Linked DNA regions of Luteitalea sp. TBR-22. The protein of the gene in region 2 interacts with the protein of the main gene of each other region in a pairwise test. Links are inferred from orthologs where the notes say so. Each region holds a gene or a part of one and is shown on either strand. Other genes may lie near its edges.

Region 1 (5,760 bases), 1.5 Mb from region 2 along the record:
AGGGCCGGAACCCGAACCTCGGGATCAGCCGCCCCGTGACGATCGAGGTGAGCACCCAACCGAGGAGCAAGGGCGTGAGCACACTTCCGGCCTCGCGCGCCGATCGGCCCAGCGCCGCCTGCACGTACAGCGGCACGAACGCCAGCGCGCCGAAGATGCCGATGCCGAGCAACGTTCCGGTCAGGGTGGTGGTGGCCACCATGCGCTGGCCGAGGAGCGACACCGGCAGCAGCGGGTGCTCGGTGCGCCGCTCGCGGGCCACGAACACGACACCAAGCAGTACGGCGCCGGCATAGAGGGCGCGCACCACGCCGGGTGACAACGTCGCGTCGCGCACGCCGGTCTGGTTCAGGGCGAGCATCAGCGCCGACACGGCGGCCATGAGCAGGGCCGCGCCCACGTAGTCGACGTCTCCCTTGCGCTCGGCGTGCCGGTCGACGAGGTAGGTGCCCACCAGCCAGGCGGCGACCAGGCCGAACGGCAGGTTCATGAAGAAGATCCACCGCCAGGACGCGCTTTCGGTCAGCACCGCGCCGACCAGCGGGCCGGCCACCGACGAGACGCCCCACACGGCGGCGAAGAGCCCCTGGGCCCGGGCGCGCTCCTCGAGGGTGAACATGTCGCCCATGATGACCATGCCGAGCGGCAGCATCCCGCCCGCGCCGATGCCCTGCAGCGCCCGGTAGGCGATCAGTTGCGTCATCGACGTCGCCGCCCCACACAGCATCGACCCGACGATGAACAAGCCGAGCGCGAGGAGGTACGGTCGGCGCCGTCCGTGGACGTCGGCCAGTCGCCCCCACACCGGGGTCGTCACGGTGGACGTGAGCATGTAGCCGGAGAACACCCAGCTGTAGTGCGCCAGGCCACCGAACTGGTCCACCACCGTGGGCATCGCGGTGGCGACGATCGTCGCTTCCATGGCCGCGAGGAAGCTGCCCCCGAGCACGCCGAGGGTGACCAGGAGTCGGCGCGAGGAGCGCAGGCGATGGAGCAAGGACATGTCTAGGGCTCTGGTACGATCGCCCCATGCGTACCGTGCATTGCGTGAAGCTGGGGCGGGAACTGCCGGCGCTCGAGGAAGCCCCGTGGCCGGGACCGCTCGGACAGCGTATCTACGATAGCGTGTCCCAGGAGGCCTGGGACATGTGGGAAGAGCGGATGAAGATGATCCTGAACGAATATCGCCTGATGCCGTGGCAGAAGGAGGCGCAGGATCTGGTGGCCAAGCACATGGAGGAGTACTTCTTCGGAGAGGGCGCGTCCTTGCCTCCGGGGTACACGCCTAGCTCGACGACGTAGGCGTCCCATCGACCACCACGCGCAGCCGACGCGCCGCCGCCTCCAGGGTCGCGATCACGTCGTCTGGCTGCGCGCCCTGGGCGTACACCACCGCGACGCTGGTGCGGCCGCCTCCGGGCCTCAGCTGTTCCCCTCGCTGCGCCAGGACCTCGAGTCCGGTCACCCACGACATCGCGCCGACCTGGTCGACGCCCTCGATGGCCACGAGGCGTCCGGGCTCGGCCGCGTGCAACGCCAGCATCCCGCTCGCAATGGCCTGATGGCCGTAGCGATCGAGCGGACGCCCCAGCGCGTGCGCCAGCAGCGCGTCCTCGAACGTGCAGCGCGTGCGATCGGGCGCCACGACCGGGAGGGCGCGCGCCAGGCGCGCCGACGGCGGTCGCGGCGCCACCGACAGGACCACGATGTCCTGGCCGTCGACGCGACAGGTCGCATGCACCGGGCCATGGTGCAGGCCCAGCGCGAGCGCGGCACGGGCGACGTGGCCAGCCACCACGTGTTGCTCCTCGGGCGGCATGCGGGCCGGGCTCACGAGCAGGCGGCCGGTCGTCGCCGACGGGCCCGTCACGGTGAGTTCCTCGAAGAGCGCGAACACGCGGAGCGCACCGGCTTCGAGCACACCGTCGACGACGACGCCGCGACCCGGCACGATCCCTTCGACGATCAGGTCGCGGGTGGCCGAACTCCCTGCGTCGGCGCCCTCGCCGTCCAGGACCGCGGCCCATGACCGGCGTGCGTCGAGGAAGGCGTCCCACGAGTCGCAGCGCAGCGCGCCGCCCGGCGCGGCGGTGTCGCTGGCCGACACCAGGCACGGGAAGCGCACGCGGGCCAGCAGGCCGAGATCGTCGTCACCACCAGCGGGGACGCCGACAAACCACGGCGTCGGCAGTCCGGCGGCCAGGAATCGGCCACGCATGCGCAGCCGGTCGGCGCAGAGCGCCACGGCCTCGGGTGCGTGGAAGGGCAGGTTGCGGTCACGGGCGACGTGGGCAGCCAGCCACGCTGGACCCGGCCCGATGACGAGGACGCCGTCGATGGTCGCGCCATCGAGAGCGCGTCGCACACGATCGACCTGCGCCGGATCGCGCGCGAAGGACGCCGCAATCGCCCCGTCGCCCAGGGCCGCGGGAAGGGCGTCGACGCGGTCGGACACGATCCGCACGTCGGCCCCGGCCCGGCTGGCCGCCTCGGCGAATGCCTGCACCTCGGCGCCAGTTCCAGCGGTGAACAGCAGGACGGTGCGGCGAGACGCGATCACGGTCCCAGTGTAGCCGCCCGAACTGTCCGGCAGGCAGGCCTCTCCCCGCGCCAACGCGAAGGGCCCGCCGGCATCCGGCCCCCGCCGGATTACACTAGGGGGTTGTGGCTGACACGATGACCATCGCAGAGCCTGTGCGCGCGCCCCGGGTGCTGGTGACGGGCGGATCCGGCTTCCTCGGCATCAACCTGCTGCGCTACCTGCATGCGCGGGGATACGCGACCTCGTCGCTCGACATCGAGCCCTTCGGATACCCCGACATGACGCCGCACGTGCGCGTGGTGCTCGGCGACATCCGGAAGCGCGCCGACGTGGACACCGCGCTCGAGGGCTGCACGCACGTGGTCCATTGCGCCGCGGCGCTGCCGCTCTACTCGCCCGAGGACATCCACACGACCGACGTCGTCGGCACCCGCATCATGCTGGAGGCGTCGCGCGACCATGGCGTCGCGCGGTTCGTCCACATCTCGTCCACGGCCGTCTACGGCATCCCGGACCACCATCCCCTGAAGGAGGATGACGCGCTGCACGGCGTGGGCCCCTACGGGATCGCCAAGGTCGAGGCCGAGGGGGTCGCCGAGAGCTTCCGGAAGGCGGGCATGGTGGTGCCCGTACTGCGGCCCAAGTCGTTCATCGGACCCGAGCGCCTCGGCGTGTTCGCGCTGCTGTACGACTGGGCGCTCGACCAGCGCAACTTCCCGATGATCGGCAACGGGCGCAACCGCTACCAGTTGCTCGACGTCGAGGACCTGTGCGAGGCGATCGTGCGCTGCCTCGAGTTGCCCGTCGAGGCGGTGAACGACACGTTCAACATCGGCGCCAAGGAATTCCTCACCATGCGCGAGGATTACCAGGTGGTGCTCGATCGCGCCGGGTTCGGCAGGAAGATCGTCGGCTTCCCGGCGGCCCCGGCCATCTGGGGCCTGCGGTTCCTCGAGGCGCTCGGGGTATCGCCGCTGTACAAGTGGGTCTACGAGACGGCGTCGAAGGACTCGTTCGTCTCGATCGAGAAGGCCGAGCGCCAGTTGCAGTTCACGCCGAAGTACTCGAACCGCGACGCGCTGCTGCGGAACTTCGAGTGGTACATCGCGCACAAGGATTCGTTCGCGCAGGCCTCGGGCATCTCGCACCGGGTGCCGTGGAAGCAGGGCGCGATCGGGCTGTTGAAGAAGTTCTTCTAGGGATTCGCGGATCGGGTTCCGCGGATCGCGGATCGGAATGCCGGGCGATCGACGCCGCGGCCAGAGGGATACAGATGCCGAAACTGACGATCGAGGGAGTGGGGACGTACGACGTGCCGCAGGGGCAGCGGCTGGTGCTGGCCATCGAGCAGCAGGGCGTGGACATCCTCCACGCCTGCGGCGGCAATGCCCGCTGCACCACCTGCCGCGTCGAGTTCATCGAGGGCGAGCCCTCGACGATGACGCGCGCCGAGAAGGAGAAGCTCGAGCAGAAGGGGCTCACGGGCGTGCGCCTCTCGTGCCAGATCGCCTGCGACCACGACATGACCGTGCGCGCGATCAGCCGCCTGGAAGGCTCCGGCCGCGCCGACGCCGGCGGCCCGCCGGATCCGGCGATCCAGCCGCCGCCGGAGTGGGTGTGAGGCTGGCGGCTCGGTCGTGAGTCATCAGTCATGAGTCATGAGTCATGACCGGCAAGGACTGAAGGGGCAAGGGGCAAGGTAGAAGGACAAAGGAGCCGGATGGCAGTTTCTGCCTCCGGCTCCTCGTCGTTGTGATGGCAGGTCTTGACTCGCCGCCGTAGGTCGGCGACCGGCAGATGGCGTTTTGTGAGGTGGCGCGTTGGCACACGCGCTGCAGAAGGTCTGCGACATGCGACATGACATCCATGATCGCGCCTTCGTGTTTGCCGTGCGCGTCTGCGCACTCAGCGACGATCCGTGGTTCAAGGACATCGTTCGCCGGGCCATCAGCCGACAGCTCGTGGCGTCGGCGACGTCGGTAGGCGCAAACCTGTCGGAAGCCACGGCGGCGCAGTCGAAGCCCGACTTCGTTGCCAAGGTGGCCATCTCGAAAAAGGAAATCGGCGAGGCGCAGTGGTGGCTGCGCCTCGCCGAAGCCGTCGGGGTGTTCGAGAAGCCTGTCCTGCAGGAGCTGCGAGTCGAAGCCACGTCGGTCGGGCAGGTGATCTCCGCGATCTCCCGATCAGCGCGCAGATGACAGCCGGCACCGCCCCTGGGTCTTCTCCCCTTCTCCCCTTGTCCCTTGCCCCTTTCCCCTTTGCTCGTCATGAGTCATGACTCATGAGTCATGACTGTGGCTCCCGCTACTTCACCCCGTGCATCAACCGGTTCAGCACCGGCGACACCGCCAGCAGGATCACGCCCGAGATCACCAGGGCCCAGAAGCCGAACGTGTACCCGCCCAGTGCCGAGGCCGTCGTCATGCCGGTCTCGCCGCTCACGTACCCGGCGAAGATGCCCGACAGGTTGTTGCCGATCCCGGTCGAGAGGAACCACCCGCCCATGCCGAAGCCCACCAGGCGCACCGGCGCGAGCTTGGTGACCATCGAGAGGCCGATCGGCGACAGGCAGAGCTCGCCCACCGACTGGATCACGTAGACCATGAAGAGCGTCCAGAACGGGATCTTGCCGGCAGCGTCGACCAGGCTCGAGAGCGCGAACATCAGCAGCAGGAACGCCAGGCCGTTGAACACCAGGCCGAGGCCGAACTTGCGCGGGATCGACGGGTTCCACTCCCCCAGCTTCACCCACACCCAGGCCACCACCGGCGCCAGGCCGATGATCGCGATCGAGTTGACCGACTGGAACCAGGCGACCGGGAACGTCCAGTCGCCGAACTGCCGGTCGACGATCTTGTCGGCCAGGAAGGTGAACGAGCTGCCCGCCTGCTCGAAGAACATCCAGAACATCACGTTGAAGGCGAAGATGATCAGCATCGCGATCGCCTTGTCGCGCGCCACCGGCCCGTTGCGCACGCCCTCGGCCAGCAGCAGCGCGCACAACCCGACGAACATCGCGGTGAGCACGTACTGCAGCGTCGTGGCGCCCAGTTGCGCCAGCAGCACCCACATCACCGGGATGGCCACCAGGCACCCGACCGCCACGTAGGCCACCGTCTGCACGCCCTCGAGGCCGACGACCGGCGCGCCGATGCCCTGCAACTGCCGGCGCCCGAACCAGAACCACACCAGGCTCACCAGCATGCCCAGGCCCGAGG
Region 2 (7,580 bases):
CAGCCCGGCGCCGGTGCTGACGATCCGCGATTCCCAGCCTCTGACGGCACCTGGCTATGTGGCCGTAGCGGAGGCGAGCGACGCCGGCACGTCGCTGCGCCCGGTATTCGTCGGCCGCAGCGATGGCCTCGGCGATCCCCGGTGGGATGGTCCGCTCTACAGCGTCGGGCGGGGCGCGGCCGACGACGAGGGGGCACCGGTGTTCACGCTCGACGGGCGCCTGGTGGGCCTGGTGACCCGTGTGAACCACGAACCGGCCGTGGTGCCTGCGTCCGTGCTGCTGGCGATGGTCGACCCGCTCCTGCGGGGCACCACCACGCCGCCCGGCGATCTCGGCATCACCACGCAGGCACTCGACACCCGACTCAGCGCCGCGACCGGCGCGCAGGCAGGCGCCGCGGTGGTCACCGTCCGCGACGACGGGCCATCGGCCGGGCGACTGGTGCCCGGCGACGTCGTGACGGCGGTGAACGGCCAGCCCATGCGCAACGGCGCCGCGCTGGCCCAGCGGGTCGCCCGCAGCGCCCCGGGGACGACCCTGTCGCTCACGGTGCGCCGAGACGGCGCCATCCTGACCGTCCCGGTCATCGTCGGAGCACGGCCGGCCCTCCCGCAGTCGCCCGTGCGCGCTGCGGCCGACACGTCGAGTCGGCCGCTCGGGTTGACGCTGCGCGCCATCGAGGGACGCGGCAGCGAGATCGTGCGAGTTCAGGAAGGGTCGGCAGGCGCGGCCGCCCTGCTGAGCAGTGGCGCGATCGTCGTGGCGATGGGTCCGACGCGGGCGCCCACACCGGCCGCGATCGTGCGGGCCTTCGAGGCCCTGCCCGCCGGCGGCAGCCTGCTGCTGAGCGTCGAGGCCGACGGCCGTCCACGGCTCGTCGCCGTGCCGCGATGAGCCGCCAGGAAGACTGGCGCGAGGTCGGGGGCGCCGACGCCCTCGACACCGCCCTGCCGCCGGTGCAGCCCGACGGGCCGTCGTGGCTGCAGCCGCTGCGCACGCGCGCCGCGCTGGGCCTGGCCCCCGCCGTCGCGCCCGCTGTCGTCTTCGTGCCGATCGGCGCCGCCCTCGGCCCGGCGTTCTCCAACGTGTTGAACCCGACCGCCCTCGGATACCTCGACGCCGTCGTCGCCGTGGCGCTCGCCGTACTCGGCGTGTTCGCCGGCCTCGCGCTCGCGCTCGAAGGACCGCGCGACCGCCGCGTCTTCGCCGCAGCGAGCCTCGAGGCAGGCATCACGCTGTTGATCGTCGCGGCCGCCTTCCTCGTCCTGCTCGGCGCATGGGGCATGCCGCTCGGGCTGCCCGTCGGGTTGGTGGGCGTCACGCTCGGGTTGTGCGCGTCGGTCTCCTCCGCGTCGAGCACCAGCGACGTCTCGGCGACGCACGCCTTCGCCGTGAAGATCGCCGATCTCGACGACGTGCTGCCGATCGTGGTGAGCGGCCTCGTGGTCGCGTCGATCGGCCGCAGCCTCGCCGCGCCCGCTGCCGACATCGCCACCTGGGCGGCCTGGACGGTGTTGCTGGGCAGCGCCATGGGCCTGGCGGGCTGGATGCTCTTCGAGCGCGCCCACTCGCGGGCCGAGCGCAACGTCTTCATCGCCGGCATCCTCGCGCTGATCGGCGGCACGTCGTCGTACCTGGGGCTGTCGCCCTTGCTGGCCGGGTTGGTGGCGGGCGTGCTGTGGGTGTGGCTGCCCGGGCACGCCGACCGGGTGGTGCGCGAGGACCTGCAGCGCGTGCAGCACCCGCTGCTGGTCGTGCTGCTGCTGGTGGCCGGTGCCTCCTGTGCCTACTCGCGCGAGGCCGTCTGGCTGAGCGCCCCGCTCGTGCTGTTCCGGCTGACGGGCAAGCTGACCGGTGGCTGGCTGGCGACCCGCCTGCAGGGCCGCCTGACGGCCGGCGAACTGGGGCTGCACCTGGTGGCGCCGGGCCTGCTCGGAATCGCGCTCGCGCTGCACCTGTTGCAGGTCGTCCGCACTCCGGGCATGACGGCCATCCTCACGGCGGTCGTCATGGCGACGCTCGCGTCCGAGGCGCTCGCGCTCGTGCTCCGCCCCTCCGACGAGGCGCGGGCCTGATGCGCCTGCTGGCGCTGGTGCTGATCGTCGCCACGACGGCGCTGGTCACCGGCCGGGCGCCGGCGCCCGGGCAGAGTGGCGGTCCGGGCACTGCGCTCGCGATCGGCTTCGCGCTGATTGCCGCCTCGCTCACCGGCGAGCTGTTCGAGCGCTTCCGGCTGCCGCGGATCTCCGGCTACCTGTGCTTCGGCGTGGTGTGTGGCCCGTACGCGGGCGCCATCCTGTCGCCGGCGATGGCCCGCGAGATGCAGGTCGTCAACGGCCTGGCCATCGCCCTGATCGCCTTCATCGCCGGCCTCGAGATCAACATCGTGCGCCTCCGGCCGCAGTTGCGCGCCATGCTCACGATGGGCGGCGTGATGCTGGCGTTGATGTGGGTGACGCTCGGCGCGTTGTTCTTCGTGGCCTGGCCATGGCTGCCGATTGCCCCCGAGGTCGAGGGTCTGCCGCGCATCGCGATGGCCGCCCTCGTCGCCACCGTGACGGTGAGCTTCTCGCCGACGGTCAGCATCGCCGTCATCACCGAGAGCCGCGCCAGGGGGCCGCTGGCCGAGTTGGTCCTGGCCCTCGTGGTGCTCGCCGACCTGATGCTGATCCTGCTGTTCACGCTGTCGATGGAGAGCGTGCGCTTCGCGCTCGGCAGCGGACAGGCCGGCCACGGACTGCTCTCGGGCCTGGCGTGGGAGATCTTCGGGTCGTTCGCCTTCGGGGGCATCGTCGGCGCGTGCTTCGCGTTCTACCTGCGGCATGTCGGGCGCGAGGTGACCGTGGTGCTGCTGGGCGTGGCGGTCGTGCTCAGCCAGGTCGGAAGCGCGCTGCACTTCGAGCCGCTGCTCGCCGCCCTCGGGGCTGGGCTGGTCGTCGAGAACATCGCGCCGCCGGAAGGCGATGCGCTACGCCTCGCCGTGGAGCGCGGCGCGCTGCCGGTGCTGGTGCTGTTCTTCGCGGCGGCCGGCGCCAACCTCCACCTGGGCGCGCTGGCGACCGTGGGCCTGCTGGCGGTGGCGATCGCGGCGGTGCGGATGGCGCTCATCCGCGGCAGCGCCACGATCGGCGCCAAGGTGGCCGGGTTGACGGGCCAACCGCCGGCGCTGGCGTGGATGGGACTGGTGTCGCAGGCCGGCGTGACGCTCGGCCTGGCGATCCTGATCAACGCGGAGTTCCCCGACTGGGGCGGCCGGCTCTACGCCCTCATCGTCTCGATGATCACGCTGCACGAGACCATCGGCCCCATCCTCTTCCGCAATGCCCTGGCGCGGGCCGGCGAGGTCGGAAAGATGGACGTGGCCGAGCCGACGCATGGGACGACGGCGCCGGCACAGTGATGCCGCGATGCTGCGATGCCGGGAACGGCCGCTGCACCACCAGGGCCGAAGGCCGAATGACCAAGGCCGGGGATGCTCAGCTCAGCGAAAACGACGTACCGCAGCCGCAGGTCGCCTTGGCCTTCGGGTTGACCACCACGAAGCCCTTGCTGATCAGGCTCGTGTCGTAGTCGAGCTGCGTGCCTTCGAGGAACTTCAGGCTCTTCGGGTCGACGTAGATGCGGGAGTCGTCGGGGCCGTCGAACACCTGGTCCTGGGCCTGCGGCTCGCCTTCCCAGGCGAACACATAGCTCAGGCCGCTGCAGCCGCCGGCCTTCACGCCGACGCGCAGGCCGCCCTGGGGCATGCCCTGCTTCTCGAGGAGCTTGCGGATCTGACGTCCAGCGTCGAGGGTGATGTACATCATTTGATCCTTGTGATGCTGCGATGCCGGGAATGCTGGGAATGTCGGGGCATTGTCGGCATGGCGAACATGGGTACCTCTCGTTCCAGTCTACCGTTTCGGGCCGCGGGAGGCGCGCAGGGACGGAACCAGCTCGATCAGGCGATCGGCCAGGCTCTCGACGTCGGCCTCGGTGACGGTCCGCAGGAGGCCGAACCGCAGGGAGCTCTTCGCCGCGGCTTCGTCCAGCCCGAGGGCCAGCAGGACGTGCGAGGCGTCGGCCGAGGTCGAGGCACATGCGGCGCCCGGCGACACCGCCACGTCGGTGAGGGCCAGGATCAGGTCGCGGCCCGTCACCCCATCGAAGCCGACGTTGAGGTTGTGCGGCAGGCGCGGCGTGGCCGCCCCGCGGAGGTGCACACCGGGCAGCGAGGCACGGAGCCGCGCCCACAGCCTGTCGCGCAGCGCGCCGACCCGGGCACCGTCGTCGGCCCGCCGTGCGACCGCCAGGCGTGCCGCCTCGCCGAAGCCGACGATGCCGGGGACGTTCAGGGTGCCGGATCGCAGGCCGCGTTCGTGGCCGCCGCCGAGGTGCTGGGCGGCGAGCGTCACCTTCGACGACCTCCGCACGACCAGCGCGCCGACCCCCTTCGGGCCGTAGATCTTGTGCGCCGTGCACGACAGCAGGTCGATGTCCTGCGCGGCCATGTCGATGGCGAGGTAGCCGGTGGCCTGCGACGCGTCGCAGTGGAACCACGCGCCGGCACCGTGGGCGATCGCGGCGATCGCGGCCAGCGGCTGCAGCACGCCGATCTCGTTGTTGCCGGCCATGACCGAGACGAGCGTCGTGCCCGGCGTGACGAGGGTCCGCAGGCGCTCGGGATCGACAAGGCCATCGGGCTGCACGGGCACACGTGTGACGCTCACGCCGACGTGCTCGAGCCGAGCGCACGGGTCGAGCACCGCGGGGTGCTCGGTGATCAGCGTCACCACGTGCAGGTCGGCAGGCGCCCGCCCGCTGTCGAGCTGCGCCTCGATCACCCCGCGAATCGCGAGGTTGTTGGCCTCGGTGGCGCCGCTGGTGAACACCACGTCGCGCAACTTCGCGCCGACCAGTCCGGCGACGCGCTGCCGTGCCTGCTCGACCGCCTCCTGCGCTTCCCAGCCGTAGGGATGCTGCAGGCTCGCGGCGTTGCCGAAACGCTCGGTGAAGAACGGCAGCATCGCCGCGACCACCTGCGGGTCGCAGGGCGTGGTGGCGTGGGCGTCGAAGTACAGGCGGGACACGGGGGACGAGACTGCCGCGATGCCGGGAATGCCGGATGTCGAACGGTCGGCGAGGAGCGCGGGGTAACGCGCGTCGGGCCGCCTATTCGGCAGCCGGGACGGGTGTGCGTCGCGACAGGCTGACCGGCATCGTCGGCACGCTGGTCTCGTCGACGATCTCGGCCAGGGTGCAGCCGGCCAGGGCCATCAGGATCCGGTCCTTGATGCGCCAGAGCGGGTCACGCACGTTGCACTTGGTGTACTGGTCGCAGGCGTGGTCGTCGGTCGAGCAGGCCGTGACGGTCAGCGGCCCGTCGACGGCCTGGATCACGTCGGCGACCGACATCATGGTCGCCGGGCGCGCGAGCTGATAGCCGCCGCGGGTGCCCTGATGCGACACGAGCAAGCCGCGCCGCACCAGTCGCTGCAGGACCTTGGCCATCAGCTCGGCCGGGATGTCGTACTGCTCCGCGATCTCGCGCGCACTGGCCGACCCACGGTCGCCGTGCAGCGCCAGGTGCTTCATGGCCATCAGGGCGTAGTCGGTCTTCTTGGACAGGCGGAGCATGTGTCGATTCTAGCGGAAATCGGCCTTCTTCGGTCGCCCTTCGCCAATCGGGGAGCGGCAAAGGCAGGGCCGGCAGACGCAGGAGGGAGGGCCGGGCGTCCGACCCGGCACCTTCCGCGTCCTGCGCCCGTTGCTATCTCGCCGTTCGCGCGGCCACCGGCGCCACCGGATCCGGCACGCGGTTCTTCACGGCAGGCACGGTCCGCAGGTACGCAAAGATGGCCTTGAGGTCGGCATCGTCCATCTGGCCGAACGCCTGCCACGGCATCGGCGGCATGAGCTGGCGGCCGCGGCCCTGGTGCCGGCCGTTGCGGAGCGTGTCGAGGAACTGCTGCTCGGTCCACGTCCCCAAGCCGGTCTCGGCGTCCGGCGTGAGGTTGGCCGCGAAGCTCAGCCCCCAGCCGCCGGCAAACACCGGCTGCAGGGCAAACGCATAGCCGATGCCCTCGACCGACGGCATGGCCGGCACGGCTTCCCGGGCGTCGTAGCCCGACAGCATGCGCGACGTGTCGTACTCCGGCCCCTTCTCGCCCATGCGCATCGGCGTGTGGCAGTCGCCGCAGCCCTTGCTGGTCACCAGGTACTTGCCGCGCGCCACGGGATCGGCGTGGCTCGGCGCGACCTTCAGCGCGGTGAGCGCCGGGGGCGGCGGCGGGGGCGGCATCGCCGGCCCGCCCGGAGCCACGGGCCCCGGCACCTTGTTGGCAATGGCCGGCACCGTCTGCAGGTACGCGTAGATCGCCCCCAGGTCCTCGTCCGACATGAGCCGGAACGGCTCCCAGGGCATCGGCGGCAGCAGCGGACGCCCGTCGCCGAGGTGCTTCCCGTTGCGGATGGTGTCGATGAACTGCCGCTCCGTCCAGGCGCCGATGCCGGTCTCGCGGTCCGAGGTGATGTTGGCGCTGTGGCTGCGCCCCCACGGCCCGAACCAGGCCGTCAGCGTCGGACTGGCGGCGCCGAGGAACGGCGGGCGCAGGCCGACCGGCTCGGTCACGGCGAGGGTCGCGGGATGTCCCGAGAGGAAGCGGGACGCATCGGGCTCGGGGCCGTTGTCGCCCATCTTCCAGGGCGTGTGGCACGCCGTGCAGTCGCCGGTCCGCACCAGGTACTCGCCGCGCGCGATGCGTTGCGGGTCTGGCCTCGACGCGGCCCGCTGCCCTGCCTGCAGCGTGGCCGTGGTCACTGCGGCCGTGATCAGCGCCGCGATGACCACGGCACCCGCCTGCCTGTACGACTGGAGATGCGTCATGATGTCCTTCCCTGTTGGAGACGGGAGCCGTGCCGGCCCACCGGATGGCCCTGGTTCACCGCGCGCGCGTGTGGCGGAGCGGACTGGTCTCTTCGGCGACCCACCGGCGCAACAGCGTCACCGCCTCCTCGTCAACCAGGCGGCTGCCGAGCGGCGGCATCTGCAGCACCGGATGCCGGGAGGACATCCGGGCGATCAGCATGCTGGCGTCAGGCTGGCCGGGTGCGATGCGCACGTCGACGTCGGGGTGGGCGGCGGAGCGGAAGTGGCTCGGCTGGTCCAGCGTCGTCGCCATCGCCGGCGGCAGGACGCCTGCCTGGCCGGCCAAGGCGTGATGCAGCACGAAGCCCAGCGACGCCATCTCGCCGGCGCCGGTGTGGCACATGCCGCAGTTGCCATGGAGGTAGCCGAGCGCGGCACGCGCGAGCGGCGACGGCGCGTCGATGCGCGGCGCGCGCTGCCGCAGCGACGCCGGCAGGTTGCGCACCAGCCCGCGCGCCAGCAGGTCGTCGAGCGTCACGCCGCCGTCGGGCACGCGCTCGGCGTGGGGCGCGAGCGGATCGCGATCGCTCGAGAGCTGCAGCGCCGACACGCCGAGCAGCCGTGACGGCCCGGCCTCGTGGCAGGCGGCGCAGTCGGTGCGCGAAGGAATGGCGTGCCGCACGCCGTCGCGGATCTCGACGCTGTTGAGGATGCCGCGCGCCGGCACGAGCG

Evidence for each region. The genes of interacting proteins can lie anywhere in the genome.
Region 1: the proteins of TBR22_RS04155 (region 2) and TBR22_RS10135 interact in binary tests that used the Escherichia coli proteins (3 or more experiments, as listed by UniProt). The link is inferred for Luteitalea sp. TBR-22 from one-to-one orthologs.

What each region holds. Positions count from the first base shown.
Region 1 is NZ_AP024452.1:2,470,744-2,476,503, reverse strand. What follows is about bases 2,754-5,489. They hold TBR22_RS10135 (2Fe-2S iron-sulfur cluster-binding protein), read left to right. Parts: upstream 2,754-3,815; coding sequence 3,816-4,163; downstream 4,164-5,489. Other genes in these bases: TBR22_RS10125 (peptide MFS transporter), read right to left, coding at 4,847-5,489; TBR22_RS10130 (four helix bundle protein), read left to right, coding at 4,363-4,740; TBR22_RS10140 (NAD(P)-dependent oxidoreductase), read left to right, coding at 2,754-3,741. Also shown: TBR22_RS10155 (MDR family MFS transporter), read right to left, coding at 1-1,003; TBR22_RS10150 (oxidative damage protection protein), read left to right, coding at 1,030-1,302; TBR22_RS10145 (ATP-grasp domain-containing protein), read right to left, coding at 1,286-2,560; more of TBR22_RS10140, read left to right, coding at 2,677-2,753; more of TBR22_RS10125, read right to left, coding at 5,490-5,760. UniProt on the Escherichia coli protein: Ferredoxin are iron-sulfur proteins that transfer electrons in a wide variety of metabolic reactions. Although the function of this ferredoxin is unknown it is probable that it has a role as a cellular electron transfer protein.
Region 2 is NZ_AP024452.1:1,003,307-1,010,886, reverse strand. Bases 2,142-4,818 are described here. They hold TBR22_RS04155 (iron-sulfur cluster assembly accessory protein), read right to left. Parts: upstream 3,805-4,818; coding sequence 3,478-3,804; downstream 2,142-3,477. Other genes in these bases: TBR22_RS04150 (cysteine desulfurase family protein), read right to left, coding at 3,895-4,818; TBR22_RS04160 (cation:proton antiporter), read left to right, coding at 2,142-3,401. Outside these bases: TBR22_RS04170 (PDZ domain-containing protein), read left to right, coding at 1-895; TBR22_RS04165 (hypothetical protein), read left to right, coding at 892-2,076; more of TBR22_RS04160, read left to right, coding at 2,076-2,141; more of TBR22_RS04150, read right to left, coding at 4,819-5,070; TBR22_RS04145 (Rrf2 family transcriptional regulator), read right to left, coding at 5,153-5,617; TBR22_RS04140 (c-type cytochrome), read right to left, coding at 5,751-6,866; TBR22_RS04135 (hypothetical protein), read right to left, coding at 6,922-7,580. UniProt on the Escherichia coli protein: Is able to transfer iron-sulfur clusters to apo-ferredoxin. Multiple cycles of [2Fe2S] cluster formation and transfer are observed, suggesting that IscA acts catalytically.